DNA from 2 places in the Variovorax sp. 38R genome. Region 2 is predicted to be linked to the other one. Evidence: predicted binding sites of a transcription regulator. Region 2 holds the regulator's gene; the other holds the start of a gene.
What was found. Region 2 encodes NrdR, which represses ribonucleotide reductase genes. Its sites were predicted from a motif close to CACNANATNTNGTG; they were not measured.
Positions count from the first base shown of each region.

Region 1: IG196_RS03180 (ribonucleoside-diphosphate reductase subunit alpha) is a predicted target of NrdR. The motif match lies at 7,426-7,439, and genes of this name have one in related genera.

Region 1 covers NZ_CP062121.1:710,448-725,275, forward strand. The annotation lists gene IG196_RS03160 (zinc-ribbon and DUF3426 domain-containing protein) at 1-1,207, shown strand, start outside; gene IG196_RS03165 (carbohydrate kinase family protein) at 1,266-2,168, shown strand; gene IG196_RS03170 (histone H1-like DNA-binding protein) at 2,283-2,828, opposite strand; gene IG196_RS03175 (ribonucleotide-diphosphate reductase subunit beta) at 3,028-4,218, opposite strand; gene IG196_RS03180 (ribonucleoside-diphosphate reductase subunit alpha) at 4,431-7,343, opposite strand; gene ampD (1,6-anhydro-N-acetylmuramyl-L-alanine amidase AmpD) at 7,692-8,309, opposite strand; gene IG196_RS03190 (sigma-54-dependent transcriptional regulator) at 8,296-9,849, opposite strand; gene IG196_RS03195 (two-component system sensor histidine kinase NtrB) at 9,855-11,552, opposite strand; gene IG196_RS03200 (PP0621 family protein) at 11,549-11,806, opposite strand; gene IG196_RS03205 (inner membrane protein YpjD) at 11,803-12,615, opposite strand; gene ffh (signal recognition particle protein) at 12,810-14,204, shown strand; gene IG196_RS03215 (AAA family ATPase) at 14,273-14,828, opposite strand, start outside.
Region 2 covers NZ_CP062121.1:2,818,441-2,833,268, reverse strand. The annotation lists gene IG196_RS12850 (peptidylprolyl isomerase) at 1-337, shown strand, start outside; gene IG196_RS12845 (UDP-2,3-diacylglucosamine diphosphatase) at 363-1,139, shown strand; gene IG196_RS12840 (zinc-dependent peptidase) at 1,154-1,945, shown strand; gene IG196_RS12835 (DUF349 domain-containing protein) at 2,030-4,906, opposite strand; gene IG196_RS12830 (hypothetical protein) at 4,903-5,085, opposite strand; gene IG196_RS12825 (DUF748 domain-containing protein) at 5,096-8,902, opposite strand; gene IG196_RS12820 (lytic transglycosylase domain-containing protein) at 9,630-10,490, shown strand; ZMP/ZTP riboswitch at 10,540-10,666, shown strand; gene glyA (serine hydroxymethyltransferase) at 10,705-11,949, shown strand; gene nrdR (transcriptional regulator NrdR) at 11,986-12,429, shown strand; gene ribD (bifunctional diaminohydroxyphosphoribosylaminopyrimidine deaminase/5-amino-6-(5-phosphoribosylamino)uracil reductase RibD) at 12,451-13,581, shown strand; gene IG196_RS12800 (riboflavin synthase) at 13,668-14,333, shown strand; gene ribBA (bifunctional 3,4-dihydroxy-2-butanone-4-phosphate synthase/GTP cyclohydrolase II) at 14,330-14,828, shown strand, end outside.

The sequences.
Region 1 (14,828 bases), 2.1 Mb from region 2:
GCCGGCGCCTTCGCCGATGGCTTCGATGGCGGCATTGGTGGCGTCGTTCGACGACGCGCGCATCGACCTCACGGCGGTGCCGCCGGCTGTCGGGGAGGCGGACTTTCTCGACGACGAGTCTGAGCCGCAGGCGCCGTCGGCTGCTTCGCAAGAGGAGGCTGGACTGTCGACCGCCGCCGCCACCGTCGCGCCGGCCGCACCCCCGCTGCCTTTCTCGCTGACGCTGCCCGCGCACGGACTCTCTGCGGACGAGCCCTGGTCCGATCTCGACACCACCGAACCCGCCTGGCGTCCGCCCGCTAGTTCGCTGCCGCCATTTCCGAACATCGATCTGAACCTCGGCGCACCGCCGCCCGCATCGCCGTCGCCTGCGCCGCCGTTGCCCAACCTGCCGCGCACCACCGCGCTGCGAGGGTTGGTCGCGGCGACCGGTGAGAACGACGATGGCGCGGCCGCGGAGCGTGAGCAGGAAGAAAAAGACCACGACCAGCTCCTGATCCAGAAGGCGCTGCGCCGCGCACGCGCCAAGTCGGCCAAGATCGCGAACGCCAAGGCCCGCGATGCGCAGCACCACGAAGAGGCTGTCGCACCGCTGCCAGGCCCCGGCATCCGCGCCGAGGGCGAACCGGACTTCTCGCTCTCTGCGACCTTCGAGGCGCCCGAGGACCATCCCTTCGCGGAAGAAGAAGAGGCGGCTGACAAGCCGCTTGGCTTCTGGCAGCGCAAGGGCGTGCGTCGTCTGCTGGTGGTGCTGGCCGTGCTCGCTGCCTTGGTCCTCATCGTGCAGGTCGTTCGCCATGAGCGCGACGGCATCGTGGCGCGTCAGCCGAACCTGCGGCCGGCGCTGATGGCGCTGTGTCAGTACACCGGCTGCGAGCTCGCGCCGCTGCGCCAGATCGGCGACATCGTGATCGAAGGCGCGGCCTTCGCGCGCGAGAAGAGCGGTGGCAACGACTACCGGCTGAGCTTCACCTTGCGCAATGCGGCGACCGTGCCGCTGGCCATGCCGGCCATCGAGCTGTCGCTGCTCGACTCGCAAGAACAGGCCGTCGTGCGGCGCGTGATCACGCCCACGGACTACGGCGCGCCGGGCGTGCTGGCGGCGCGTGCCGACCGCGCGGCCTCGCTGCCGCTGACCTTGTCGGCCAGCGAAGCGGCAGCGCTGCCACCGATCGCGGGTTACCGCGTCGAAGCTTTCTATCCCTGAGCGGAGCGCCGACACGCGCGCCGTTCGTTCCCTTTCTCATCCAACCTACGGTCCACCCATGGCAGCAGTGATTTGCGGTTCTCTTGCGTTCGACACCATCATGACTTTCGAAGGCCGGTTCGCCGACCAGATCCTGCCGGACCAGCTGCACATCCTGAATGTGTCGTTCCTGGTGCCGGGCCTGCGTCGTGACTTCGGCGGCTGCGCCGGCAACATTGCCTACAGCCTCAACGCACTCGGCGGCACGGCGCTGCCGATGGCCACGCTGGGCAGCGACGGCGCCGACTACGCCGAACGCATGCGCACGCTGGGCATCAGCACGGAGTTCGTGCGTCAGCTCGACGACACGTTCACTGCGCAGGCGATGATCATGAACGACACGGACAACAACCAGATCACGGCGTTCCATCCCGGCGCGATGCAGCAGGCGCACGTCACGAAGGTGGTGGCGCGCGAGGACATCAAGCTCGGCATCATCGCGCCCGACGGCCGCGAGGCGATGCTGCAGCACGCCGAGCAGTTCGCCGCCGCTGGCATTCCCTTCGTGTTCGATCCGGGCCAGGGCCTGCCGATGTTCGACGGCGACGCGCTGCGTCACTTCATCAAACTCGCGAGCTGGGTCGTGGTCAACGACTACGAAGGCAAGATGCTGTCGCAGCGCACCGGCTGGAGCCTGGCCGAGATCTCGCAGCGCGTGCGCGGCCTCGTGGTCACGCTGGCCGCCGAAGGCTGCGAGGTGTGGACCCACGGCGAGCGCGAGCACGTGCCCGGCGTGACGCCTGTGGCGGTGATCGAGCCCACGGGTTGCGGCGACGCATGGCGCGGCGGCCTGTTGTACGGTCTGGAAAAGGAATGGCCGCTGGCCCGCTGTGCAGCCCTCGGCAATCGCATTGGTGCGCTCAAGATCGCGCAGCGCGGACCGCAGAACTACCAGATCGATCGCGCGACGCTCGACCTGTAAATCGCTGGCTTGCCTGCATCGCTTCGGCGATGCGGCAACAGCGGGCGCCCATGAAAAAAGCCCGGCACCTTGCGGTGCCGGGCTTTGCGCCTTTCAGGGCCGCTGAGAATTCACTCAGGGCTTGCTGGCCGTCGGAAACGGCCAAGCTGCCTGGGGATTCAGCGTCGTTTGCGCCGCAGGGGCAGGCGCTACGGCAGCCTTCGCAGGCGCGGCGGCCTTCTTGGCAGCAGGCTTCTTGGCAGCAGCGGCAGGCTTGGCAGCGGGCTTTTTCGCGGCTTTCTTGGCTGCTGCCTTCTTGGCAGGAGCCTTCTTGGCGGCAGCCTTCTTCGCAGGGGCCTTCTTGGCAGCAGCCTTCTTGGCAGGCGCCTTCTTCGCAGGCGCCTTCTTGGCGGCGGCCTTCTTTGCCGGAGCCTTCTTGGCAGCGGCCTTCTTCGCCGGTGCAGCCTTCTTCGCTACGACCTTCTTGGCTGCAACCTTCTTGGCCGCGACCTTCTTTGCCGGAGCCTTCTTCGCTACGACCTTCTTGGCGACAGCCTTCTTAGCCGGAGCCTTCTTGGCCGCGACCTTCTTTGCCGGAGCCTTCTTCGCGGCGACAGCCTTCTTTGCCGGAGCCTTCTTTGCAGCGACCTTCTTGGTCGGCGCTTTCTTTGCAGTTGCCATTTCTATTTCTCCTTGATCAAGTTGAAAAAATCAACCTATTGAAGCACTCCACGCGCGTTGGGAGCGTGAAGTGATTCATGGCGTTGGAATCTAAGCCCCAGCACCATGAACACCTGAGCCCTCATCCATGCCGCGCTCTGTGGCGCAGTCGGTGGCAAGGGCAATTCTTGAATTCATGAATTGTTGTGTATCGAAAAATTCAATCCCAGGAGAGCGCACCACCCGACTGGTACTCGATCACGCGGGTTTCGAAAAAGTTGCGCTCTTTCTTCAGGTCAATCATTTCGCTCATCCAGGGGAACGGGTTTTCCTCGTTCGGGAAGAGCGTTTCGAGGCCGATCTGCTGCGCGCGCCGATTGGCGATGTAGCGCAGGTAGCCCTTGAACATGGAGGCGTTCATGCCGAGCACGCCGCGCGGCATGGTGTCTTCGGCGTATTTGTATTCGAGCTCGACGGCCTTCATGAAGAGGTCCTTGATCTCGGCTTTGAACTCTGCGGTCCACAGGCCGGGATTCTCGAGCTTGAGCTGGTTGATCAGGTCGATGCCGAAATTGCAGTGCATCGACTCGTCGCGCAGGATGTACTGGTACTGCTCGGCGGCGCCGGTCATCTTGTTCTGGCGGCCCAGCGCAAGAATCTGCGTGAAGCCGACGTAGAAGAAGAGGCCTTCCATCAGGCAGGCGAACACGATGAGCGACTTGAGCAGCGTCTGGTCGGTCTCGTGCGTGCCGGTCTTGAAGTGCGGGTCGCTGATGGCGTCGATGAACGGGATCAGGAACTGGTCCTTCTCGCGGATCGATGCCACTTCGTTGTAGGCGTTGAAGATCTCGCTCTCGTCCAGGCCGAGCGACTCGACGATGTACTGGTACGCGTGCGTGTGGATCGCTTCCTCGAAGGCCTGGCGCAGCAGGAACTGGCGGCACTCGGGGGCCGTGATGTGGCGGTAGGTGCCCAGCACGATGTTGTTGGCGGCCAGCGAATCGGCGGTCACGAAGAAGCCGAGGTTGCGCTTGATGATGCGGCGCTCGTCGTCGGTCAGGCCGTTCGGGTCTTTCCACAACGCGATGTCGCGCGTCATGTTCACTTCCTGCGGCATCCAGTGGTTGGCGCAGGTGGCGAGGTACTTTTCCCAGGCCCACTTGTACTTGAACGGCACCAGCTGATTGACGTCGGTCTGGCCGTTGATGATGCGCTTGTCGGAAGCCTTGACGCGCTGCGCTGCAGGCGCGGCCACCGATGCGGTGGCAGTGGCGGGTTGTGCAAGCGACGAAGTCGGAGCGGCGACCGCGCGACCTGCGGAAGAACCGCTGGTCGATGCGTGGTGCTGCTGCAATCCTTGTTGCATATCCTTTGGTAAGGAGGGCTTGACTTCTTCGTCCCAGGTCAACATAGAAAAATCCAATGCGCAATTATCGGAGCAACGATGTGAGTTGCAAAGTGCTCGTTCACATCGTGCGCCATTTATGGGGTTGTTATGTTGCTCGCATGCATCGCGCGACGTCAGTCAATGCCTTGATTGATTGAACGTCGCGCGCTTTTCAGTTCTGCGAGCACCTCGCTGATCGATCGAAGCGTCTTCTTCTTTGACGCTTCACTTGCACATCACTGGCAGGCTTCGCAGGTCGGATCGTCGACACCGCAGAACGCGATGTCGGTGGCGGGCATTGCGCTCATCTGTGCCTTCGCTGCAGCAGCGGCGGCTTCGAGTGCGCTCATGCCCGAGGGTGCGTCGTTGCCCGACGACACCGCGTTGAGACGGCCCGATTGCACCGTCGACTTTTCAGCGTGCGTCGCGCTCTGCGTGCGCAGGTAGTACGTGGTCTTCAGGCCGCGCAGCCATGCGAGCTTGTAGGTGTCGTCGAGCTTCTTGCCCGAGGCGCCGGCCATGTAGATGTTCAGCGACTGCGCCTGGTCGATCCACTTCTGGCGACGCGAGGCGGCTTCGACGAGCCACGTGGTTTCCACTTCGAACGCGGTGGCGTACAGCGCCTTCACGTCTTGCGGCACGCGGTCGATGGGACGCAGCGAACCGTCGAAGTGCTTCAGGTCCATGACCATCACGTCGTCCCACAGGCCCAGGCGCTTCAGGTCGCGCACCAGGTAGTGGTTGATCACGGTGAACTCGCCCGACAGGTTCGACTTGACCGACAGGTTGCCGAAGCAGGGTTCGATTGAAGCGTCGACGCCGATGATGTTCGAGATGGTCGCGGTCGGAGCGATGGCCACGCAGTTCGAATTGCGCATGCCCTGGCTCTTGATCTTCTGGCGCAGTGCGTCCCAGTCGAGCGTGGACGAGCGGTCCACTTCGACGTAGCCGCCGCGGGCCTTCTCGAGCAGGTCGAGCGTGTCGATCGGCAGGATGCCCTTGTCCCACAGCGAGCCCTTGTAGCTCGAGTACTTGCCGCGTTCGCGCGCCAGGTCGGCCGATGCCGAGTACGCGTGGTAGCAGATGGCTTCCATCGACTCGTCGGCGAACTGCACGGCTTCTTGCGAGGCGTAGGGAATGCGCAGTTCGTACAGCGCGTCCTGGAAGCCCATCAGGCCCAGGCCGACCGGACGGTGGCGCAGGTTGGAGTCGCGCGCCTTCTTCACGGCGTAGTAGTTGATGTCGATCACGTTGTCGAGCATGCGCATCGCCGTGGAGATCGTCTTCTGGAGCTTGACCTGGTCGACCTTGCCGTCCTTCAGATGCTGCAGCAGGTTCACCGAACCCAGGTTGCAGACGGCGGTTTCGGTGTCGCTGGTGTTCAGCGTGATCTCGGTGCACAGGTTCGACGAGTGAACCACGCCGGCGTGCTGCTGCGGCGAGCGCACGTTGCAGGCGTCCTTGAACGTGATCCAGGGATGGCCGGTCTCGAACAGCATCGTGAGCATCTTGCGCCACAGGTCCGACGCCTGGAGCGTGCGGGCGGGCTTGATCTCGCCGCGGGCGGCCTTTTCTTCGTAGGCGACGTAGGCCTTTTCGAAGTCGGCGCCGAACAGGTCGTGCAGGTCAGGCACGTTGGAGGGCGAGAACAGCGTCCAGGTGCCCTTTTCCATCACGCGGCGCATGAAGAGGTCGGGGATCCAGTTGGCGGTGTTCATGTCGTGCGTGCGGCGGCGGTCGTCGCCGGTGTTCTTGCGCAGCTCCAGGAACTCCTCGATGTCGAGGTGCCAGGTTTCCAGGTAGGTGCAGACGGCGCCCTTGCGCTTGCCGCCCTGGTTCACGGCCACGGCCGTGTCGTTCACCACCTTCAGGAACGGCACGACGCCTTGCGATTCGCCGTTGGTGCCCTTGATGTGGCTGCCCAGTGCGCGCACGCGGGTCCAGTCGTTGCCCAGGCCGCCGGCGAACTTCGACAGCAGCGCGTTTTCCTTGATCGACTCGTAGATGCCGTCCAGATCGTCGGGCACGGTGGTCAGGTAGCAGCTGGACAGCTGCGAGCGCAGCGTGCCGGCGTTGAACAGCGTGGGCGTGCTCGACATGAAGTCGAAGGACGACAGCACTTCGTAGAACTCGATGGCGCGCGCTTCGCGGTCGATTTCGTTCAGCGACAGGCCCATGGCCACGCGCATGAAGAACGCCTGCGGCAGCTCGATGCGCGACTTGCGCACGTGCAGGAAGTAGCGGTCGTACAGCGTCTGCAGGCCGAGGTAGTCGAACTGGTTGTCGCGCTCGGCCTTCAGGGCGGCGCCCAGGCGGGGCAGGTCGTACTGCAGCAGCTTCTCGTCGAGCAGTTCGTTGTCCACGCCCTTCTTGATGAACTGCGGGAAGTAGTCGGCGTAGGCGGTGGCACGGTCGGCCGGCATCACTTCGCGGCCGATGATCTCCTTGAAGATCGTGTGCAGCAGCAGGCGCGCGGTGGCGAAGGTGTAGTCGGGGTCTTTTTCGATCAGCGTGCGGGCCGCCAGGATCGAGGCCTTGTAGACCTCGTCGAGCGGCACGCCGTCGTACAGGTTGCGCATCGTCTCGGCCTGGATCGGCGCGGCGGTGATGCTGTCGCCCAGGTTTTCGCAGGCCGATTCGATCAGGCCCTTGAGCTCGTTCAGGTCGAGCGCCACGCGCTCGCCGTTGTCGAGCACATGCAGCACCGGCGCGGCGGGCAGGTCTTGCTCGACTTGCTTGGAGCGCTCCTGCGTGCGGCGTTCGCGGTACAGCACGTAGGCACGTGCGATTTCATGGTGGCCGCCGCGCATCAGGCCGAGCTCGACCTGGTCTTGCACGTCTTCGATGTGGAAGGTGCCGCCGCCCGGACGCGAACGCACCATGGCGCGGATCACGCCTTGCGTGAGCACGTCGACCGTCTCGCGCACGCTGGCCGAGGCCGCGCCCTGGGTGCCGTGCACGGCCAGGAAGGCCTTCATCATCGCGATGGCGATCTTGTTCGGTTCGAAGGGAACCACGGCGCCGTTGCGGCGAATGATCTGGTAGTGGGCGAGGTTCTGACCGGTGGGCGAGCCCGCAGTGTCTTGTTGCTGCTGCGGCGTCGCGGGGACGGCGCGGGGGGTCGACGGGGTGTTCAGTGCAGTTTGCATTCGCTTCCTCTCGGTTGTGCAATTCTTGTTGGTTGGCAAGGCCTCGCGGGCCTTGCGTCGGCGTTGTTGCCGAACGGGAAGACACTATATCTAGGGTGTCGGTGCCCCACAAGCCACTACAGGTAGTGTTTTCTTGTAAATGCAACTCGGCAGGAATTGCGCAGGACTCAGCGCATCACCAGCGATGCCGCATGAATACTGGACCATGGTGGCGCAACCCACGCTGGGCGCGGCTTGCAAGACGATTTGGGCCTGCAGGCCGCATGGTTGCTGTGCTGCGCGCTTGCACTCATCGAATTGCTGCGCTGCGAGAGCGCCGCATCACGAGGCGCCACGCGATTGAAAAAATTAGCGCGCCACCACCTGCTCGGGAAACATTTGTGGACTCCAGCCGAGCTGTTCGCGCAGCACGCGCCAGTCGAAACCGGCGCCGGGGTCTTGCTTGCGACCGGGCGCGATGTGCTCGTGGCCGGCGATGTGGGCGATGGCGTAGTGCTGCGCGAGCGCCGCGCAGAGGCTGGCCAGCGTTTCGTACTGCCCCTCTTCGAAGCGCTCGCCCTCGAGGCCTTCGAGCTCGATGCCGACCGAGTCGTCGTTGCAGTTGCTGCGTCCACGCCACGACGACACGCCGGCGTGCCAGGCGCGGTCGTCGCAGCTCACGAACTGCCACAGCTCGCCGTTGCGCCGCACATAGAAATGCGACGACACCTCGAGCCCGCGGATCGACTGGAAGTACGGGTGCGCGTCCCAGTCGAGCTGGTTGGTGAAGAGCTGCTGCACCGCGTTGCCGCCGTACGCGCCGGGCGGCAGGCTGATCGAGTGCAGCACGATCAGGTCGGTCTGCGCGCCGATGGGGCGCGGGCCGAAGTTGGGCGAGGGCAGGGCCTTGGCGAAGCGGTACCAGCCGGCGCGCCAGAGTCCGTCGTCGCCGGCCGGTGGGGTGACGAGGTCGTCAGTCGTCGGCATGCGCGGTGGCACCGTCGTCGCCGTTGGGCGTGGAGATGCCCAGGCGCGCGATGCGGTAGCGAATCTGTCGCAGGCTCATGCCGAGCCGCGCGGCGGCGGCCGTGCGGTTGAAGCCGCTTTCGTGCAGCGCGCGCACGAGGATCTCGCGCTCCTGCTGGTCGAGCCAGGCTTGCAGATCGGAAGGCAGCGGTGGCGGTGCGGGTTTGGGTTCGACGGCCGGTGCCGGTGCGGGCGCAGCAACCGCGGCGGTCGCCGCCTCGGTCGGCACGGCGGCAGTTTCGCTGCGGGGCGCCGCCGGCATCGTGCCCATCAGGTCGATCTGCAGCTCGTCGCCGTCGTTCAGCGCCACGGCGCGGTGCAGCAGGTTCTCGAGCTCGCGCACGTTGCCGTCGAGCGGGTGCTGGGCCAGGCGCTGCAGCAGCGCGTCGGACAGGCGCGGCGCCGGCAGGCCGCCGTCTTGCGCGATGCGCGCGAGCAGCGCGGTGCACAGCGCGGGCAGGTCTTCGCGGCGCTCGCGCAGCGCGGGCACCGCGATCTCGATCACGTTGAGCCGGTAGAACAGGTCTTGCCGGAAGCGGCCGGCCAGCACTTCGGCGTGCAAATCTTTGTGGGTGGCGCTCACGATGCGCACGTCGACCGCGTCTTCCTGCGTCGAGCCGATGGCGCGCACGCTGCGTTCCTGAATGGCGCGCAGCAGCTTCGACTGCATGGCCAGCGGCAGGTCGCCGATCTCGTCGAGGAACAGCGTGCCGTCGCGCGCCGCCTGGAAGTAGCCGTCGCGGTCTTGCGACGAGCCGGTGTACGAGCCCTTCTTGGCGCCGAAGAATTCGGCCTCGAGCAGGTTCTCGGGAATCGCGCCGCAGTTCACCGCGACGAAGGGGCCGTCGCTGCGCTGGCTGCAGCCGTGCACGGCGCGCGCGACCAGCTCCTTGCCAGTGCCCGACTCGCCGCGCACCAGCACCGGCGCCATGCCGCGCGCCACCTTGGCGATGCGCGACTTCACGAGGCGCATCGGGTCGGAGTCGCCGACCAGCCGGTCGAGCGCGGTGGCGCCGCTGCGCGTCACGGACAGCGCATCGGGGCGTTCGCCGCCGTGGCTTGCGGCTTGCGGCGCAGGCTTCTGCGGCACGACCACCGCGGCGCGGTTGGCCTGCACGGCCGACGCCACCACGGCGCGGAACTGCTTCAGGTCGACCGGCTTCGTGAGGTAGTCGAAGGCGCCGGCCTTCAGCGCCTCGACCGCGTTCTCGGCCGAGCCGTAGGCGGTCATGACCACGCACCGCTCGCTGCGCTGGTCTTTCTGGATGCGATGGATGATCTCCATGCCTTCGCCGTCGGGCAGCCGCATGTCGGTGATCACGGCGTCGAAGCGGCCGGCTTCGAGGTGCTGCCAGGCTTCGGACACGCTGCCTGCGGCTTCCACCCGGTAGCCTTCGCGCAGCAGCGTGAGTTCGTAGAGCGTGCGCAAGTCGGGCTCGTCGTCGATGACGAGGATCTGCGCGGGGCGCGAGGCGGCGGCGGAGGGCGGGAGGGAGCTCACGGCCGCTATTGTGTCAGCCGGTTTTCGCTCGGGGCGAAGCTGACGAAGAATTCATTGCCCTCGGGGCCACCCGGCACCAGCGCCCGCCGTTCGTAGCCGATGGTGGCGCCGTGGCGCCGGCACAGCTCGCGGCACAGGAACAGGCCCAGGCCGCTGGAGCGGCTCTCGGACGAGAAGAAGGGTTCGAACAGATGGCGCTGCACCGCCGGTTCCAGCGGCGCGCCGTCGCTCCACACCAGCAACGCGGCGCGCTGCACGCCAGCTCGCTGCAAAGTGGTGATGACCTGGATCGCACCCTCGCGCTGGCTCGCGTAACGCGCCGCGTTGTCCAGCAGGTTCACCAGCAGGCGGCGCAGGTGCTCGGCCTCGAAGCGCACCTCGCTGCCCGGCGCGTCGAGCGCCACGCGCACGCCCTTGCGCTGCGTCTGGCGCACCCATTCCTCGGCCAGGATCTGCGCGGCCGGGTCGAGCACCAGCTGTTCGCCGAGCGAGAGCACGCGCTGCTGGCGCGCGCGCGAGACGTCGAGCACGTCGTCCACGATGCGCGCCAGGCGCTGCGCGTTGTGCTGCACCATGTCGGTCAGCTTGCGGTGCGCCGGGTCGGTCAGGTCTTCGCTGAGCAGCGCGCTGGCCTGCGCGATGGCGGCCAGCGGGTTGCGGATTTCATGCGCCACCGCGGCAGACATGCGGCCCATGGCGGCAAGCTTTTCGGTGCGGATGCGGGCTTCGAGTTCGCGCAGGTCCTGCAGGAACATCACGCACAGGCTGTCGGCGCGGCGGTCGTCGGTGGGCGTGAGCCGGGTGCGCACGCGCACCTCGCGCGCCGCGCCGCGGGCCTGCGCCACCGGAATTTCTTCGGTCTGCGGCGCGCGCCGCGCGAAGGTCTGGCGCGCCAGCGCGGCCAGCGCATGCCAGGCCGGCTGGGCGTGCAGCGGGAACGGCAGTTGCAACTGCGCCAGGCCTTGGCCGAGGATCGCGTCGGCCGCCGGGTTGGCGGTGTGCACCAGGCCCTCGGCGTCGATCACCAGCACGCCTTCGGTGAGCGTCTCGATCACCAGGTCGTTGACCTGTGCCTGCATCTGCGCGTGGCTGCGGCTGCGTTGCGCCACCGCCTCTTCGCGCGCCAGCCGGCGGGCCAGCTCGTGCGCGAGCAGCGCCACCACGAACAGGCCGGTGCCGGTGAGAGCGGCCTGCACGAAGCGGGCCGACGGGTCGCCGGGTTGCTGCAGCCAGTGCCAGCCGGCGTCGGCCAGCAGCAACAGCGTCACGGTGGCCGTGGTGCCCAGGCCGACGAGCAGCGTGCCGAGCACCGCGCTCATCAGTACGGGTAGCGCGAACAGCGGCGTGTAATTGACGCTACCGCCCTGCAGCACCTGCAAGGCGCTGAAGATGCCCAGGTCGACCCCGATGGTCAGCAGCCAGAGCGTCGAGAAGCCGCGGATCGGCGGCTCGAAGTGCGCGTAGCGCATCTCCAGCCAGGCCAGCACGAGGTAGCCGCCCGACAGCACGATCGGCAGCGGCTGCACGGCCTGCCCGATGGCGAAGGCCACGCCCTGCAGCAGCACCAGCACCACCGCCACGAAACAGCGCGCCGCCATGAAGCCGCGCCACAGCCGCAGCAGTGCCGTGCTGTCGCCGGCGCCCAGGTCGAGCACGTCCCAGTCGGTGGCCGGTTCGCCGCGCGACCGGCGCAACGAACTCATGCGGCGGTGCCGGCCTGGCGATGCGCGGCGCTGCAGTAGACCGCGCCGTCCGGCCCGGCGAGCGCGTCGGCCGCGGGCAGGTGCAGCCCGCAATGGGCGCAGCGCACCATCGCCTGCGGCGGGCCGACGGCCGGCGTGCGCTGTTGCGCCTTCTTGGCGCGTTCCTGTTGCGCGTCGCGCATCTCTTCGCGCCGGTTCTTGCGCCAGAGCCAGATCGCGACCCACACCACCGCGAGGACGAGCAGGTACTTCATGCGGGCAGGCGTGTCAGCACGACTTCGAGCACGAAGCGCGAGCCCACGTAGGCCAGCAGCAGCAGCGCCGCGCCCGCGTAGAGCACGCGCCGCGCGGTGCGCCCGCGCCAGCCGAAGCGCGCGCGGCCGGTCAGCAGGACCGCGAAGCTGAGCCAAGCGAGCACCGAGAAGATGGTCTTGTGGTCCCACTTCCAGGCGCGGCCGGCGGCGCCGTAGAGCTGTTCGCTGAACAGTAGGCCGGCCAGCAGCGTGGCCGAGAGCAGCACGAAGCCCGCCGTGACGAAGCGGAAAGTGAGCCGTTCGAGCGTGAGCAGCGGCACGCCGGCCTGTGCGTCGGCACTGGCGAGGCGGATCTGCTTTTCGGCCCGCGTGATCAGCCAGGCGTGCACCACGGCGGCGCCGAACAGGCCGTACGAGGCGATGCCCAGTGCCAGGTGCAGCGGCAGCCAGGGCGAGGCGCTGACATGCAGCGGCGTGCCCGGGAACAGCAGCGCCAGCAGCACCGCCGCCGCGCCCAGCCAGGCCAGCGCGCGGCGTGCCTTCAGTTGCGGGTACAGGCGGCTTTCGACCGCATAGACCGTGAGCACCAGCCACGCCGTGACCGACAGCGCCGGTGCAAAACCGAAGCGAGGGTCGCCGCCGATCAGCCCGTGGCCCAGCACTGCAGCGTGCAGCAGCCATGCGATGCCGAGCGCCCATTGGGTGGTCTGGCGGCTGAGCCGCGCACCGGCGGCAGCGGCAAAACCGTAGGCTGCCGCGGTGGCGATGCCCAGCGCCACGCCGAGTGGAGAGGGGATCGCTAAAATCATCGGTGGAGTGTATAGGCTCGCCCCGAGGCTTCGCGCACGCCGTGTCGCTTCGCCCACCCCCTGCCGGGGGCAACGCCCGCGGTCCGGCACAGCCGGTTGCGCGGGGTTCCACGACAGAGCGAGCCCGCGTACCGCTTCCAGGTTTTCACGACTTTCCATCGGTCCGCTGCCGCGGACAACAAGGTATTTCCTTCATGGCCACCGCCCTCACCGAAAAGTTCTCCCGCCTCGTCAAGACGATGAGCGGCCAGGCCCGCATCACCGAAAGCAACGTGCAGGACATGCTGCGCGAGGTGCGCATGGCGCTGCTGGAGGCCGACGTGGCGCTGCCCGTGGTGCGCGACTTCGTCGCCCGCGTGAAAGACAAGGCGCTCGGCCAGGAAGTGCTGGGCTCGCTCAAGCCGGGCCAGGCGCTGGTCGGCATCGTCAACCGCGAACTCGCCGCCACCATGGGCGAGGGCGTGTCGGACATCAACCTCGCGGCCCAGCCGCCCGCCGTGATCCTCATGGCCGGCCTGCAGGGCGCCGGCAAGACCACCACCACCGCCAAGCTGGCCAAGCACCTGATCGAGAAGCGCAAGAAGAAGGTGCTCACCGTGTCGGGCGACGTGTACCGTCCGGCCGCCATCGAGCAGCTCAAGACCGTGACCAAGCAGGCCGGCGCCGAGTGGTTCCCGAGCACGCCCGACCAGAAGCCGCTGGACATCGCACGCGCCGCGCTCGACCACGCCAAGCGCCACTACTTCGACGTGCTGCTGGTCGACACGGCCGGCCGCCTCGCGATCGACGAAGTGCTCATGACCGAAATCAAGCAGCTGCACGCGGCGCTCGATCCGGTCGAAACCCTGTTCGTGGTCGATGCCATGCAGGGCCAGGACGCGATCAACACCGCCAAGGCCTTCAAGGAAGCGCTGCCCCTCACCGGCATCATCCTGACCAAGACCGACGGCGATTCGCGCGGCGGTGCGGCGCTGTCGGTGCGCCAGGTCACGGGCGTGCCGATCAAGTTCGCCGGCACCAGCGAGAAGATCGACGGCCTCGAGGTGTTCGACGCCGAGCGCCATGCGGGCCGCATCCTCGGCATGGGCGACATCGTCGCGCTGGTCGAGCAGGTCACGGCCGGCGTCGACGTCGAAGCGGCGCAGAAGCTCGCGGCCAAGGTCAAGAGCGGCGCGGGCTTCGACCTCAACGACTTCCTCGGCCAGCTGCAGCAGATGAAGCAGATGGGCGGCCTCTCCAGCCTGATGGACAAGCTGCCGCAGCAGATGGCCGCCAAGGCCAGCGAGGCTGACATGACGCGTGCCGAGCGCGACATCCGCCGCAAGGAAGGGATCATCCAGAGCATGACCCCGCTGGAGCGCCGCAAGCCCGAGCTGCTGAAAGCCACGCGCAAGCGCCGCATCGCGGCCGGCGCCGGCGTGCAGGTTCAGGAAGTGAACCGCCTGCTCAACGAGTTCGAGCAGATGCAGGGAATGATGAAGAAGATGAAGGGCGGCGGCCTCATGAAGATGATGAAGAAGATGGGCGGCATGAAGGGCATGGGCGGAATGTCCGGCATGGGCGGAGGCGGCGGCAAGCTGCCGTTCTGAGCCCCCTACATATATAGAGACAGTCACACAGAAGCCCGCCGGGGATGCCCCGGCGGGCTTTGTCGTTTTCAGGTCTGCATGTCGTAGACCGTGGCGTGCGCTTCGACGGGCGCGGGCAACTCCCAGCGGTGCAGCATCCGTTCGATGCCCGCGTTCGAGAGCGTCGTGTCGCGCGCGCGGTTGCGGCGCATCAGCTCCGCGTGCGGCACCTCCAGGTACACCAGTTCGGTCTGCGCGTGGTACGCCCAGAGCAGGTCCAGCGTCTTGGTGCGCATCTGCTGGCTCAGGTGCGTGGCGTTCCAGACGAAGCGCTCCTGCTTGCGCAGCAGCGCCTTGGCCTGGTCGACCGCGTGGTGCGCGGCGAGCCCGTCGTTCTCGCCGTGCTTGAGGCCCAGTTCGGCGCGCGCATCGTCGAAGGACACGACCGGCCAGCCCTTGCGGTGCAGCGCCACCCAGTGGTTCTTGCCGCTCGCGGGCAGGCCGCACATCACCGTGACCTGCGAGCCCGGCGTCTGGAACAGCGGGTAGTCGGGGCTGGTGTCGGCGCCGCGGAAGTAGGCCAGGCGCGTGTGCGCATCGGCCATTTTTCGCGGGCCTTCCCAGCAGCCTTCTTCCTGCGCCAGC
Region 2 (14,828 bases):
TTTCGAGCCCGGCATGAAGCAAAAGCCCACCGGCGCCGAAATCGAGAACGAAGCCAACAACGGCCTCAAGAACGCCAACTACACCGTGGCCATGGCCCGCACGAGCGCACCGCACTCGGCCACCGCCCAGTTCTTCATCAACGTGGCCGACAACGGCTTCCTGAACCACACCGCGCCCTCGGCCCAGGGCTGGGGCTACGCAGTGTTCGGCAAGGTCACGGGCGGCGCCGATATCGTCGACAAGATCAAGGCCGTGAAGACGGGCCGCAAGGGCTTCCATGACGACGTGCCGCTCGAAGACGTCGTGATCGAAAAGGCCGTCGTCACCGCCGAATGACACGCTTCAGGCACGGCGGCGCGGCATGACCTCGATGGCGAACCCGGCTTTCTCCGAGCTGGTGGCGCCGCCCGCGTGGCGCACCGTCGACCTGATCTCCGACCTGCATCTGCAGGCGAGCGAGCTGGCCACCTTCGAGGCCTGGCAGGGCTACCTGCAGACCACGCCGGCCGATGCGCTGGTGATCCTCGGCGACCTGTTCGAGGTGTGGGTGGGCGACGATGCCGCCGACCAACCTGGCTTCGAGGCGCAATGCGTCGAGTTGCTGCAGCGCACCGCGCAGCGCATGCCTGTGTTCTTCATGCACGGCAACCGCGACTTCCTCGTCGGCAAGGCCTTTGCGGCGCAATGCGGCCTCACGTTGCTCGACGACCCCACGGTTCTTGTGCTGCACGGCGAACGCTGGCTGCTGAGCCATGGCGACGCCCTCTGCCTCGAAGACACCGAGTACCTCCAGTTTCGCGCCCAGGTGCGCACGCCTGAATGGCAGGCCGCGTTCCTTGCGCGCCCACTCGAAGAGCGCCGCGCCCTCGCGCGCGCCATCCGCACGCAAAGCGAAGACCGCAAGCGCGATCCCTCGACCCTCTGGGCCGACGTCGACGCCAACGCTGCCCGCGAATGGCTACAGCATGCAGGCGCCAGTGCGCTGATCCACGGCCACACCCACCGCCCCGCCGTGCACGACCTGGGCCACGGCCTACGCCGCATCGTGCTGAGCGACTGGGATGTCGCAGCCCATCCGCCGCGCGCGCAGCTGCTGTGCCTGTCGGCCGCCGGCGCACAACGCGTCGACCTGCGCTAGACGCACCGCTGCCGATGTTCAAGTGGCTGCGCCGTCTGCGCACCCTGCCCCCGATTCCCGACGCCGCCTGGCGCGCCACGCTCACGCGCTACGCGTTCCTGGGCGAGTTGCCGCCTGCCGAGCAGCAACGGCTGCGCACGCTCGCGGCCGAGTTCCTGCGCGACAAGGAATTCCACGGCACGCAGGGCTTCGTCATCACCGACGAGGTGGCGCTGGCCATCGCGGCGCAGGCTGTGCTGCCGGTGCTGCACCTGAAGGACGGGCTCGACTGGTACGACGATTTCGTCGGCATCGTGGTGCATCCATCCGAGGTGGTGGCGCCGCGCAAGGTCGTCGATGACGCGCTGGTCGTGCACGAGTACGAAGAAGTCGTCGCCGGCGAGGCGATGGACCAGGGCCCCGTGATGCTCAGCTGGCAGGACGTGCTCGCGAGCAGCGTGACCAGCGAGGGCGGCTACAACGTCGTGATCCACGAGTTCGCCCACAAGATCGACATGCGCAACGGCATCGCCGACGGCTGCCCGCCGCTGCCGGCCGGCTTCATGGGCCGGCGCAGTGCGCGCGAGGCCCGCACGGCCTGGATGGCCGTGCTGCAACCGGCCTACGACGACTTCCGCGAAAAGACCATCCTCGCCGAACGCTTCGGCGCCGAGCCGCCCTGGCTCGACGACTATGGCGCGACCTCGATCAGCGAGTTCTTCGCGGTGGCCTGCGAGGCCTACTTCGTGAACCGGCCGAACTTCGCGCGCGACTTTCCGCAGGTCGTGACGCTGTTCGACGCATTTTTCCTTCCCGCGAAGTCCTGAACTGACGCGGTTCAGACAAAGAAAAAGGCGCCTCGATGAGGCGCCTTTTTTATGCATGCGGCTGCTTCGCCGCAACGCTTCGTCTTACTTGCGCAGCAGCGCCTTCAGCGCGTTCTGCAGACGGCGCGCGGTGGTGGCGTCGTGCGCAGCAGCCAGCACCTTGCCGGCGTCCTGGCCCCAGGTCTGGGCCGGCGTCGGGTCGCCGCGCTTCGTCAGCAGCTTGAGCTGCAGCGCGCGGCGTGCGTCGAGCTGTTCGGCGGGCGTCGGCACTTCAGCGGCCATTTCGAGGCGCAGCAGCGCTTCGGCGGCATCGCCCGCGGCGGCCGTCGGTGCGGTACCCACGGCTTGCGACCACTGGCCGCGCACGGCTGGCGTCACGGCGCGACCCAGTTCCTGCACGCTCGGCAGGCGGGCGGCGTCGCGCTGCTCCCAGGCGCCAAGCACTTGCGTGAGCGCTTCGCCGTGGGCCTGTGCGGCCAGCTTGCGCAGCGCAAAGTCGGCGCGCTCGAGCGCTTCGCGCTGGGCGCGGAAAGCGGCATCGCCCAGACGCGGACCACGGTCTTCGCGCGGCGGACGGTCGCCGAAACGGCCACCGCCGCCGGGCGCACCGCGATCGCCACCGCGGGCATCGGGGCGCGGGCCGCCACGGTCGTTCGGACGGCCGGGGCCACCGGCACCGGGACGGCCTGCATCGCGGCGGTCGCCGAAACGACCCGCGCCGCGAGCGGCCGGTGCGGCTTCGCCCTTCTTGCTGCTGGGCCGGTCGTCGCCACGCATGGCCACCACGGGCTTGGGTGCGGGCTTCGGCGGCGCAGCCGGTGCGGGTGCCGGGCTGTCGACGCTGGCGGCTTCGCCAGCTTCGTGTGCGGCGCTGTCGCTGCGGGCCGAGGCATCGGCACCGTCTGCGGGCGCAACCAGATCGAGCGCGTCGGCCGCTGCCGCGGCAGGTTCGGACGGCGTGGCTTCGGCATCGCTCGAACCCGGCGTCTGCTCGGCGCTTTCGCCGAACTCGGCGGCGGCCTGGCCGGGGGCTTCGACACCGGTCGCGCCGACCGCGGGGCCGTCGCTCGGGGTGGCCGGAGCCGGTGCGGGCGCTGGTGCCCGAGCGGGCGCTTCACCGCGCAGCGCGGCTTCGAGGCCGGCGATGGCGGCGCGGATCTTCTGTGCGTCGCCGCCGGCATTGGCCGCGTCGAGCGCCTTGGACGCGTCGAGCACGTAGCGGTCGTGCTCGCTCATGGCCGACGATGCCTTTTCGCGCTCGGCGGTCTTCCGGTTGAAGGCTTCGTCGATGGGCGCGCGGAAGGCGTCCCACAGTTTCTGTTCGTGGCGGCGGTCGAGCGGCACGCCCTGCGCCTCGGCCTGCCAGCGCTGCTGCAGCGCCTTGACGGCATCGATGCGCAGCATCGGCTGGGCACCCAGCTCGGCGGCCTCGGCAATCATGGCCTGGCGGCGTTCGACGCTGGCCTTCTGTGCCGTTTCGAACGGGGCGCGGGCGGCACCGAAGGCTTCGTTCCACAGCGGTTGCAGCTCGGCGAACACCTTCTCGCCCACGTGGCCGGCGTCGCGCCAGCGGTCGGCGAACTGGTGCAGCGCGCGGTTGTGCGCCTTCAGGTCGGTGGCGCCGGCATGTTCGGCGGCCCAGGCCTTGACCTCTTCGATCAGCGCGACGCGCAGGCCGCGGTGTTCGGCGGCATCGGCACGCACCTTCTCGAGCCAGGCTTCGACGACCTTGTGGGCTTCGTTGCAGGCTTCGTCGAAACGCTTCCACAGCGCGTGGTTCGGCACGCCGCCCTGGTCTGCCTGCTTCCACTGGTCGCGCAGGGCGCGCAGGGTTTCCTGCATCTTGCGGCCGCCGAGGGCCTGGCCTTCGGGCCGCTTGAGCAGGCCTTCGGCCTTGGCGACGAGGTCTTCGCGGACCTTGTCGGCGCTCCAGCGCTGCCAGCCTTCGAGTTCGCCGGCGGCAACCAAGGCAGCGTGCACGCGGGCTTCGAGCGGCGCGTCGACCAGCTTGCCGTGCTCCTTGAGCACAGCGCGCAGCGCGGCGGCGGCGCCGGCACTGGCCTTGCCGTGGCCTTCGGCGGTTTCCTGTTCGAGCTTGGCGAGGGCGGCCTGAACGGCGTCTTGCGCCGCGGCGCGCACGGCCGGGTCGACCTTGGGGGCAGCGGGGCGCGCAGGTGCGGCGGCCTTGGGGGCCACCACTTCGCCGCGTGCGGCGCGCAGTTCGTCGGCCCAGACGGGCACGGGCGGCAGCGGCGCGGCGGCATCGGCCGCGGCGGCAATCGCCTGCGCCAGTGCGCCGTGGAACGAGTCGGACACCACGAGCAGCTGCGACTTGGAGGCGTCGAGCTGGGGTGCGAACTTGGCGTCGAGGCTGTTCCAGTTGGCATCGGCCACGATGTCGGCGGCCTGCTGCTGCCAGTGGGTGACGTCGGCACGCAGCGATTCTTCGGCGGCCTGGGCGTCTTTCCAGCCCTTGGTGGACAGCACTTCAAAGCGTTGTGCCAGCAAGACGGCGGCTTCGCGGTGGACCTGCGCACGGTGCTGCAGGTCTTCGATGCCCTTGACGCGCTCGGCCAGCTGGGCCTTCAGCCCGGCCAGCGGTTCGCGCGACAGCGGCGCGCCGGCCTTGGCGGCGTCACGCTGCCAGGCCAATGCGTCGGCGATGTTGAGCTTGGACTGCGCCAGCAGCGTCTCGGCCTTCTGCGCCCATTCGGCGGCGATGGCCTCCTGGCCCTTGGCGCGTTTGATTTCGTCGAGCTTTTCGCGCAGCAGGCGCGCCGCGCCCTTGTCGCGGCCGCTCAACTCCTTGAAGACCTCTTGCATCAGCTCGGGCGTGGGATTGCCCGCGAGCCAGTCGCGGATGCGCGCGGAACGCTCGCCCGAGGTTGGCGCGGTGAAGGCGCCACCGGTGAGCGTATCGAGGGCCTGGAGGTCGTGTGGCTTGGAAGAAGTAGAGGTCACTGCGCGAAATCGTTGTCTTGGTAGAGAAAGCGAAGGCGCCGGCAGAGGCCGGCGCACATCGACATTTTCACCCAGTTGGCGAACAGCCCGCCGAATTCCGTATCGGAAGCTCGGCGCGCACCGTTCGGCGGGCTGGAAAGGGCCCGCTGGATATATGGCAAGGCGAGGCGAAAAGCCAAGCCCTGCCGGCTATTTCATGGTCAGGCTCAGCTCGGCGCCGGGCTTCCAGTCGGCGCCGCTGGCCGTGGTGCGCACGGCCCCCAGGAACAGGCGCTCGCTCGGCAGCTTCTGCGCCAGCAGGTAGTCGCGCACCACGGCGCCGCGCTCGACCGCGAGCTGGCGCATCGATTCCTCGTCGACCGGCACGCTGGTCATCAGCAGGTTTTCCATTTCCTTCACGGGCAGGTCTTTGGCGAGGCCGACCATGTTGCGCGGTTTGGTGACGTCAGAGCGCTTGTAGACGGCCGTGAGCAGCGCCGGGTATTCGGCATCGGTCACCGGCGGCACCTCGGTGCCGGTCTGGCCGCCGCGCACAGCGGCGCGGCGCTTCTCGGCCTGGGTCAGCTGGCGCAGGCGCTGGCGTTGGTAGGCATCGCGCTCCTTCTCGAGGCTGGAGGTACCCACCACGGTCATCTGCAGGGTCGGCCGGTCGGTCAGGGCCTTCACGACCTTGTCCAGGCTTTCCTTCGCGCCGGTGCTGAGCGCCGAGCTGCCGGGCTCGAAGGTGATGGCGCTTGAATCGCCGCTGCCACCACCGCCCAGGCCGCCGGTCAGCAGGCTGAACGGCGCGGTCACGGCCTTGACGATCAGGTTGACCACGGCCTTGAAGATCAGCGGGCCGATGCTGAACTGCGGGTCGTTGAGCGAGCCGCTGAGCGGCAGGTCGACGTCGATCACGCCGTTGCGGTCGGCCAGCAGGGTCACGGCCAGGCGCACGGGCAGGCTGTTGGGCGCGCCGGCCACTTCGTCGCCGAACTTCAGCTGATTGAGCACCAGCTTGTTGGTGGCAGTGAGCTGGCCGTCGGGGGCGATCTTGTAATTGACGTCCATGCTCATCTTGCCGCGTTCGATGCCGTGGCCCGCGTAGCGCACCGAGTACGGCGACAGCGGCGCGAGGTCGAGGTCGCGCATCTTGGCGGTGATGTCGAGCTCGAGCGGCTTGGCCAGCGGATTGAGCTTGCCAGTGATTTCCAGCGCCGCGGTCTGCTGCGCCTTGCCGCGCAATTCGAGGTCGGCGAGCGCCGGGCGGCCGCCCTGCCCGTTCGGCGGATTCGACGAGAACGAACTGAGCTTGCCGGTCAGCTCGCTCAGGTCGGCCGAGTAGTTGGGCTTGACGAACAGGTCGGTGAAATCGATCTTGCCGTTGACCAGGCTCATCGGACCGAAGTTGATGACTGGCGCCGGACCGCTGTCGGCCGCGGGTGCGGCAGCCACCACCGGGGCGGATGCGGCCGGTGCGGCCTCAGGGGCGCCGCCGACCATGGCTTCGGCCGACACCGGCGCGCCGCCCGAGGCCCGCTGCGGCGCCGAGGCCGGCGCGCGGGTCGTGGTGGTCGTGCCGCCCGGGCCCTTCCTGGTGCTGGCTTCGGTGGCTGCGGCGGCCTTCGAAGCCTCTTCACCCTTCTTGGTCAGGCTCAGCAGATTGAGACGACCAGTGGGATCAACGATCACGCGAGCGAAGAAGTCGGTCAGCGTGGTCTCGCGCACGTCCACGGTCGGGGCCGCGTTCGGCGCCAGGCTGACTTGCAGGCCGCGCAGGCTCAGCGTCTTCCAGCTCAGCAATTGGCTGTTGCCGCGGTCGAAGCCCGGCGATTGGGTCAGCGAGACGCTGTTGGCGCGGAAGTCGTCCAGCGCGGTATCGCCCGCCAGCTTGACGCTCATGCCGGCCGGCGTGGTCGCATAGCGCACTGTGCCGCGGTAGCTCGCGAAGGCGCGGCGGATGTCGACATTGAGCGCGTCGGCGTAGTAGGCCTTGAAGGCATGCGCCGGGAACGACGCCACCTCGAGCCGGCCCTCGGCCGCGAGCGGCTTGAGCACGACCGTGCCCTTGTAGTCGAAGCGCCCCGGGTCCGCCCGGCGGCCCGCGCCGATACGGCCCGACACCTGCAGCGGCGAGACGGTGTTGGTGTCGGGTGCGATCTTCTGGGCGTGGAGCTTGAAGGCCGTGACTTCGATCGCCACCGGCGCCGAGCCGGCCTTGTCCGCATAGGACAGGCTGCCGTTGTCCACCGCCAGCGTGCCCAGGGTCAGCGCCCAAGGCTTGGTGTTGGCATTGGCCCGTGCCGCGCCAGCGTCGGCCGGCTTGGGCGCCGCCACCTTGGCGCCGCCGGCCGGGGTCTTGAGCCAGCGCTCGAACATCCAGCGCTTCTCGTTGTCGCGCTCGATGCTCACCTTGGGGTTGGTCGCGGTGAACGACGCGATGTTCAAGGTGTGCCTGGTCATGTCGACCTCGGCATCGACCAGCTCGAAGCGGCCGACGCTGGCCAGCGCGGTCTTGGCCTGGGTCAGTGCCAAGCCGTCGGCGGCCAGGCGGCGCGCCTTGAACTTCAGGTCGGGCTGGGCCCAGGACACGTCGATCTGACCACTGAGCTTGCCGTCGAGCGTGGGCTCCAGGCTCTGCGCCAGGTACGGCGCGGCCAGCGAGAGCGGCAGCGCCTCGACCTCGGTCTGCACGTCGGCGACCTTGTCGGTCGCCGTGCCCTTGAACTTCAGCGTGGCGCCGGCGACGGCAGTGCTGCCGTCGAACTGCGCGGGCTTTTCCATGGGCCAGGTGATGGCCGTGAGGTTGATCCCGAGGTCGGTGAGGTCGATGGACGCGCCGGGCTTGACGGTCTCGTCGCGCCAGCCGATGCGTCCGCCGTCGAGCGCGATCTTGTCGACCTGCACCTTGAGCTTGGGCTTCTCGGCCGGCTTTCCGCCCGGCGCACTGGCTGCGGGCGCGGGCAGCGGCGCCACCTTTTCGGCCGCGCCGGTCGCGGGGTTCGTGGCCATCAGGTTGAGCTGGCCCGCCGCGTCGCGCGCCACTACCAGTTGCGGCTTGGCCAGCGCGACTTCGCTCAAATGGAACACCGACTCCAACGGCCGCACGTCGGCCAATGCCAGCTTGAGCGAGTCGAAGGCCAGCAAGTCGCGGCCGCGGGCATCGCCCAGCTTGGCGCCGTGGGCCTCGACCGTGCCGGTGATCTTCAGGCCGATGGTGCCGGTCTGCTGGAAATCGATCTTCAGGTCGGCATCGAGGTTGCCCGCCTGCAGCTTCACCGGCAGGCCACCGGGGATGTAGCCCAGGTACGGCACGAGATCGAGCCCCTTGAACTGCACGTGGGCGTCGGTCTTGCGGCTTTGCGCGAACGGCGTCGTGAAGGCGGCCGAGTCGAACTGGCTGCCGTTGAGCGCAAAGGCCAGCTTGGGCTCGGTCTTGATCTCGCGCTGGGAGGCGAGGTTGCTCAGGAACGGCACATTCAGCGTGAAGCCGCGCAGTTCGTGCCTGCGCTTGACGGTCTGGTCGTCGAAATCGACCGCACCGTCCTTGATCGAGATGTTGTAGATCGCAAAGCGCGCGGGCTCGGCGTTGGGGTCGGGCGGCGGGCCCGAGGCCAGCTTGGCCAGGATGTCGTCGATATCGTACTTGCCATCGGCCTGGTGCGTGAGCAGCACCGCGGGCGCCTCGACCGTCACCGCATCGATCACCGGCGCCAGGCGGAACAGCGACTGCAATTCGGCGTCGGCGTAGATGCGCTTGATGGCCACCTGCGGCTGCTTGCCGTCGGCGGTGGCAATGCGCAGGTCATTCAGTGCGAGTTCGAGCGTCCAGGGCTTGAAGTCGATCTTGCCGACGGTGACTTGGCGGCCCAGTTTCTCGCTCGCAATCTTCTGGAGCTGGCTCTTGGCAATCGGCGGCACCGCCAGCCAGGCAATGACCCACAAGGCCAACAACACCAGCAACGCGACAACCCCACGCCGCACCCATTTGTTCTGTTTGATCGAAGCAGCATCCATTCGCAGAAGTGTGCCGCAAACAGATGCCAACAAAGTCTGCTGAAACGTGAATGCGTTCCCATTTGGCGAGGCATTGCGATGCGCCTGCGGCGCTCGGCAAGACAGTGAGGCAGAAAGTGCGCAGCGCTGCGCAGGTGAGGTCCCAAAACGAGAAAGCCCGGTGAGTCGACGAAGTGTCTTGTCACCGGGCTTGATGGCGGGCTCAAAACCCATGCCATCGATTCGCGCGACCGGAAGTAATTGTTCCCGCCGTGCTGGCAGCAAGAGATTGCCGCCGTGGAGTCCTCCATCGTTCGAGTCCTTGACTTGCACCTCGGACTGCCTGACTTCGGAAAAACGCCTGAAACCTCAGGCCCGTTCAGATTAGGCGTCCCTCCCTTCCTTTGCAAATGTCTTTTCCCAAGGGATTTCCCGTAGGCACTCACCCCTGGCGCACCCCTAGGACGAGGGGATTCTTCAAGCACTTATTAACATATGGAACCAAATCCTTATGCTTGACCGTGTATTTAGCCACGCTAGAATCCGCCTGCCCTCGCTGCTCGACGCAGGAGGGCCTCCCTGAATCCGCTGCCGAATTCCACCGGCGTGATCAGGCCGCCGCGCTCCCACCCCCACCCCTCCATGCGCGGAGCCTGATTCGTAGACATACCAATCCAAGCGCCGTTGCCTTCATCCATCGCCCTTTCCGGCGCTGCATGCCAGGTGCCGCACAGAAAGGAAAAAAGCGATGAGCAAGGCGTTTGATGCCACAGCCCGCGGGCTACGGACCTTCGTGTCCGATGTGGCAGACGGCTTTTTTGAAATCACCCACAACGGGTTTGCACTGGTCGGTCTGGCCATCGTGTTCGCGGCCCTCGCCCTCGTGGCGCGTCCCGACCTGCGCAAGACCGGCGAGGAACAACTGATGGGCTGGCTGCAGTCGCGCAAACCCGCGCCCGAAGCCACCGACCTGGAGCCGACCGCCATCGTGCGCACCACGGCTGCGAGCCCCGACGAGCTGCCCAAGCAGCAGGCGGCGGTGGCTTACTGGCTCAGCAAGAAGTACCGCGTCGCGGCCGAGCCGCTGAGCGTGCTGGTCTCCGAGGCCTACCAGATCGGCAAGCGCACCAAGCTCGACCCGACGCTGATCCTGGCCATCATGGCCATCGAATCCAGCTTCAACCCGTTCGCGCAAAGCCACGTCGGCGCGCAGGGCCTGATGCAGGTCATGACCCGCGTGCACGGCGACAAGTACGAAAGCGCGGGCGGCACGCTCACCGCCTTCGACCCGGTGACCAACATGCGCGTCGGCGTGAAGGTGCTGCAGGAATGCATCGCCCGCGCCGGCTCGCTCGAAGGCGGCCTGCGCTACTACGTGGGCGCTGCCAACCTCGACGACGACGGCGGCTATGCCGCCAAGGTGCTGGCCGAGCACGAGCGCCTGCGCCAGGTCGCCGCCGGCCGTGCGCCGTCGACGATGGCCGTGCCGCCGCCGACCACGGCGCGCGCACAGCCGATTCCGGTCGTGGCACCGGCCAAGCCCGCAGGCGAAGAGCCCGCCACCGGCAGCGCGCCGGCCAAGGTCGCCCTGCTCTCCGCGGTTTCCTGAGGCCTTGTCGCCCCTACAGGCCCGGATGCCTCCGGGCCTGCGCTACACTCGGCCTGTACGCGACTGGCGATAGGCGCAGCACCCCGAAAAAGGTGCCACGCGCTGACGTGGAATACCACTGGGAAGCGTGCCGCCTGACCACAACAGGCGTTCAGCCGTTCGCCTGGGCAGCCCTTGTTTGGTTGAACAAGGACCTCGTCTTCAAAGGACTGCCATGTACCACCGCAACATCCTGGTCGAACAGACCGATCCCGAAATCTGGGCCGCGATTCAAGCCGAAAACGCGCGCCAGGAACACCACATCGAGCTGATCGCCAGCGAGAACTACGCCTCGCCGGCCGTCATGCAGGCCCAAGGCTCGCAGCTCACCAACAAGTACGCCGAAGGCTACCCGGGCAAGCGCTACTACGGCGGCTGCGAGCACGTCGACGTGGCCGAGCAGCTGGCCATCGACCGTGTCAAGCAAATCTTCGGCGCCGATGCCGCGAACGTGCAGCCGCATTGCGGCGCCTCGGCCAACGAAGCCGTGATGCTCGCCTTCCTGAAGCCCGGCGACACCATCATGGGCATGAGCCTGGCCGAAGGCGGCCACCTGACCCACGGCATGCCTCTCAATATGAGCGGCAAGTGGTTCAACGTGGTGAGCTACGGCCTGGACGCCAACGAAGCCATCGACTACGACGCGATGGAACGCAAGGCGCATGAGCACATGCCCAAGCTGATCATTGCGGGCGCCTCGGCCTACTCGCTGCACATCGATTTCGAGCGTTTCGCCAAGGTTGCCAAGGACGTCGGCGCGATCTTCATGGTCGACATCGCCCACTACGCCGGCCTCGTGGCCGCAGGCGTGTACCCCAACCCGGTGCCGCACGCCGACATCGTGACCTCGACCACGCACAAGAGCCTGCGCGGCCCGCGCGGCGGCATCATTTTGATGAAGTCGCAGCACGAAAAAGCCATCAACAGCGCCATCTTCCCCGGCCTGCAAGGCGGCCCGCTGATGCACGTGATCGCCGCCAAGGCCGTCGCGTTCAAGGAAGCCATGACGCCCGAGTTCAAGGCCTACCAGCAACAGGTGGTCAAGAACGCCAAGATCGTGGCCGACACCCTCACCGAGCGGGGCCTGCGCATCGTGAGCGGACGCACCGAAAGCCACCTGATGCTGGTCGACCTGCGCGCCAAGGGCATCACCGGCAAGGAAGCCGAAGCCGTGCTGGGCGCCGCCCACATGACGATCAACAAGAACGCGATCCCCAACGACCCGGAAAAGCCGATGGTCACCAGCGGCGTGCGCATCGGCACCCCCGCCATGACCACGCGCGGTTTCAAGGACGAAGAGGCCCGCATCACGGCGAACCTGGTGGCCGACGTGCTCGAGAACCCGCGCGACGCGGCGAACATCGACGCGGTGCGCGCCAAGGTCCACGCCTTGACGAGCCGCTTCCCTGTCTACCGTTGATTTCGTAAGTAACAGAAGAAGAGAAGCACTGGCCGCATGAAATGCCCTTTTTGCGGTCATCTCGAAACGCAGGTTGTCGAGACCCGCGTTTCGGAAGACGCCGACTTCGTCCGCAGGCGCCGCCAGTGCAGCGCCTGCGACAAGCGCTTCACCACGTATGAGCGCCCCGACGTCAATTTCCCCGTCGTGGTCAAGAAAGACGGCAGCCGCGCCGACTTCGACTCGACCAAGGTCCGCGCCTCGATGATGCTGGCGCTGCGCAAGCGCCCCGTGAGCATCGAGCAGATCGACAACGCCCTGCTGCGCATCGAGCAGAAGCTGCTGGCCAGTGGCCTGCGCGAAATCGATTCGACCAAGGTCGGCGAGCTCGTGATGCGTGAACTCAAGAAACTCGACAAGGTCGCCTACGTGCGCTTTGCCTCGGTGTACCGCAGCTTCGAGGACGTGGACGAGTTCCGGCAGTTGCTGCGCGATATCTAAGAAGGTGTGAACGATCCCGGCATGCCCTCTTCCGAACAAGACGCACCCCACATCGCGACCGCCCTGCGGCTCGCCGCCTCCGCGATCCGCCTGACCGACCCGAACCCGCGCGTCGGTTGCGTGCTGTGCGACGCCGAAGGCCGCGTGATCGGCCAGGGCCATACCCAACAAGCCGGCGGCCCGCACGCCGAAGTAATGGCGCTGCGTGACGCGCAGGCCCAAGGCCATTCGACTGCAGGCGCCACCGCCTACGTCACTCTCGAACCCTGCTCGCACCACGGCCGCACCGGCCCCTGCTGCGACGCGCTCATCGCCGCCGGCGTGCGCCGCGTCGTGGCTTCGCTGGCCGATCCGAATCCGCTCGTGGCAGGACAAGGCTTTGCGCGCCTGCGTGCGGCGGGCATCGAGGTCGAGGTCGGACCAGGCGCTGACGAATCCCGCGAGCTCAACATCGGCTTCTTCAGCCGCATGGTCCGCCAGCAGCCCTGGGTTCGAATGAAGATTGCCGCCTCGCTCGACGGCCGCACCGGTCTGCAGAACGGCGTGAGCCAGTGGATCACCGACGAGGCCGCGCGCACCGACGGCCATGCCTGGCGGGCCCGCACCGGCGCGGTGCTGACCGGCGTCGGCACGCTGCTCGAAGACAACCCGCGCCTGGACGTGCGCCTGGTCGACACACCGCGCCAGCCCCACCTCATCGTGGTCGACAGCCACCTCCAGACCTCGCCCGACGCTCACATTTTCATAGCTGGTCGCGCCGTCTGGATCTACGCTGCCAGCCGGCACAACGAAGAAAAGGCGGCTGCGCTCGAAGCCCGCGGCGCCACCATCACCTGCCTGCCCAATCTGCACGGCAAGGTCGACCTGCCCGCGATGCTCAAGGACCTCGCATCGCGCGGCGTCAACGAGCTGCATGTCGAATCGGGCCACAAGCTCAACGGTTCGCTGCTGCGCGAAGGCTGCGTGGACGAGCTGCTGGTGTACCTGGCGCCCAAGCTGATCGGCAGCGGGCTCGACATCGCCAGCCACCTGCATGCCGAGGGCCCGCTCACGTCGCTCACGGGCGCGCTGCCGCTCGAATTCAAGTCGGTGGACATGCTCGGGCCCGACCTGCGCATCGTCGCGCGCGTCGCCGGCCGCGACCGCTTCTGAGCCGCCGCGGCTGCGGCGCGGCACATTCGCAGCCGCAAACCGGCCCTTCGGGCCGAAGACCCCTCGATGTCTGCGAAAATGTGCGAATGTTCACCGGAATCATCACCGGCGTGGGGCGCATCGCCGCCATCCACGACCTCGGCACCTCCTCCTCCTACGGCAAGCGACTCAGCATCGAGGTGCCCGACGGCTACCTCGACGACGTCGGGCTCGGCGACAGCATCGCGCTCAACGGCGCCTGCATGACGGTCACCACGCTCGCACCTGAACGCGGGCAATTCACCATCGACATTTCCGCGGAGTCCCTCGACAAGACGGCCGGCCTGACCGACGAAGGCAGCCGCATCAACCTCGAGAAGGCCCTGCGAGCGAGCGACCGCCTCGGCGGCCACATCGTCTCGGGCCACGTGGACGGCATCGGCACGGTGAGCTTCTTCGCGCCGGTCGGCGAAAGCTGGGAGCTGCGCGTGGTCGCACCGCCCGCGCTCGCACGCTTCCTGGCCTACAAGGGCTCGATCACCATCAACGGTGTGAGCCTCACGGTCAACAGCGTGGCCGACATTGCCGACGGCGCCGAGGTCAGCATCAACCTGATCCCGCACACCGTGGACAACACTTCCCTCGGCGGCCTGTCGGCCGGCTCGAAGGTCAACCTCGAAATCGACACCGTGGCGCGGTACGTGGAGCGCATGCTCCAGGCCGGCGTCCTGGTGCCCCAGACTTCCACGTATTCCAAGGACACCGCCGAATGAACGCCTCCGTCACGCCGATCGGCGCCTCCCGCGCCGACCGTGCGCCCGCACCGATCTCCCCGGTCGAAGACATCGTGGCCGAGCTGGCCGCCGGCCGCATGGTCATCCTCGTGGACGAGGAAGACCGCGAGAACGAAGGCGACATCGTCATCGCGGCCGACCACATCACCGCCGAATCCATCAACTTCATGGCACGCCACGCGCGCGGCCTGATCTGCCTCACGCTCTCGCGCGAGATGTGCGAGCGGCTGCAGCTGCCGCCGATGGTCCAGCGTAACGGCGCCAAGCACTCCACCGCCTTCACCGTCTCCATCGAAGCCGCCGAAGGCGTGACCACCGGCATCTCGGCCGCCGACCGCGCCCGCACCGTGCAGGCCGCCGTGGCGCGCAACGCCGTGGCCGCCGACCTGGTGCAGCCCGGCCACATCTTCCCCCTGCAGGCAGTGGACGGCGGCGTGCTCATGCGCGCCGGCCACACCGAAGCCGGCTGCGACC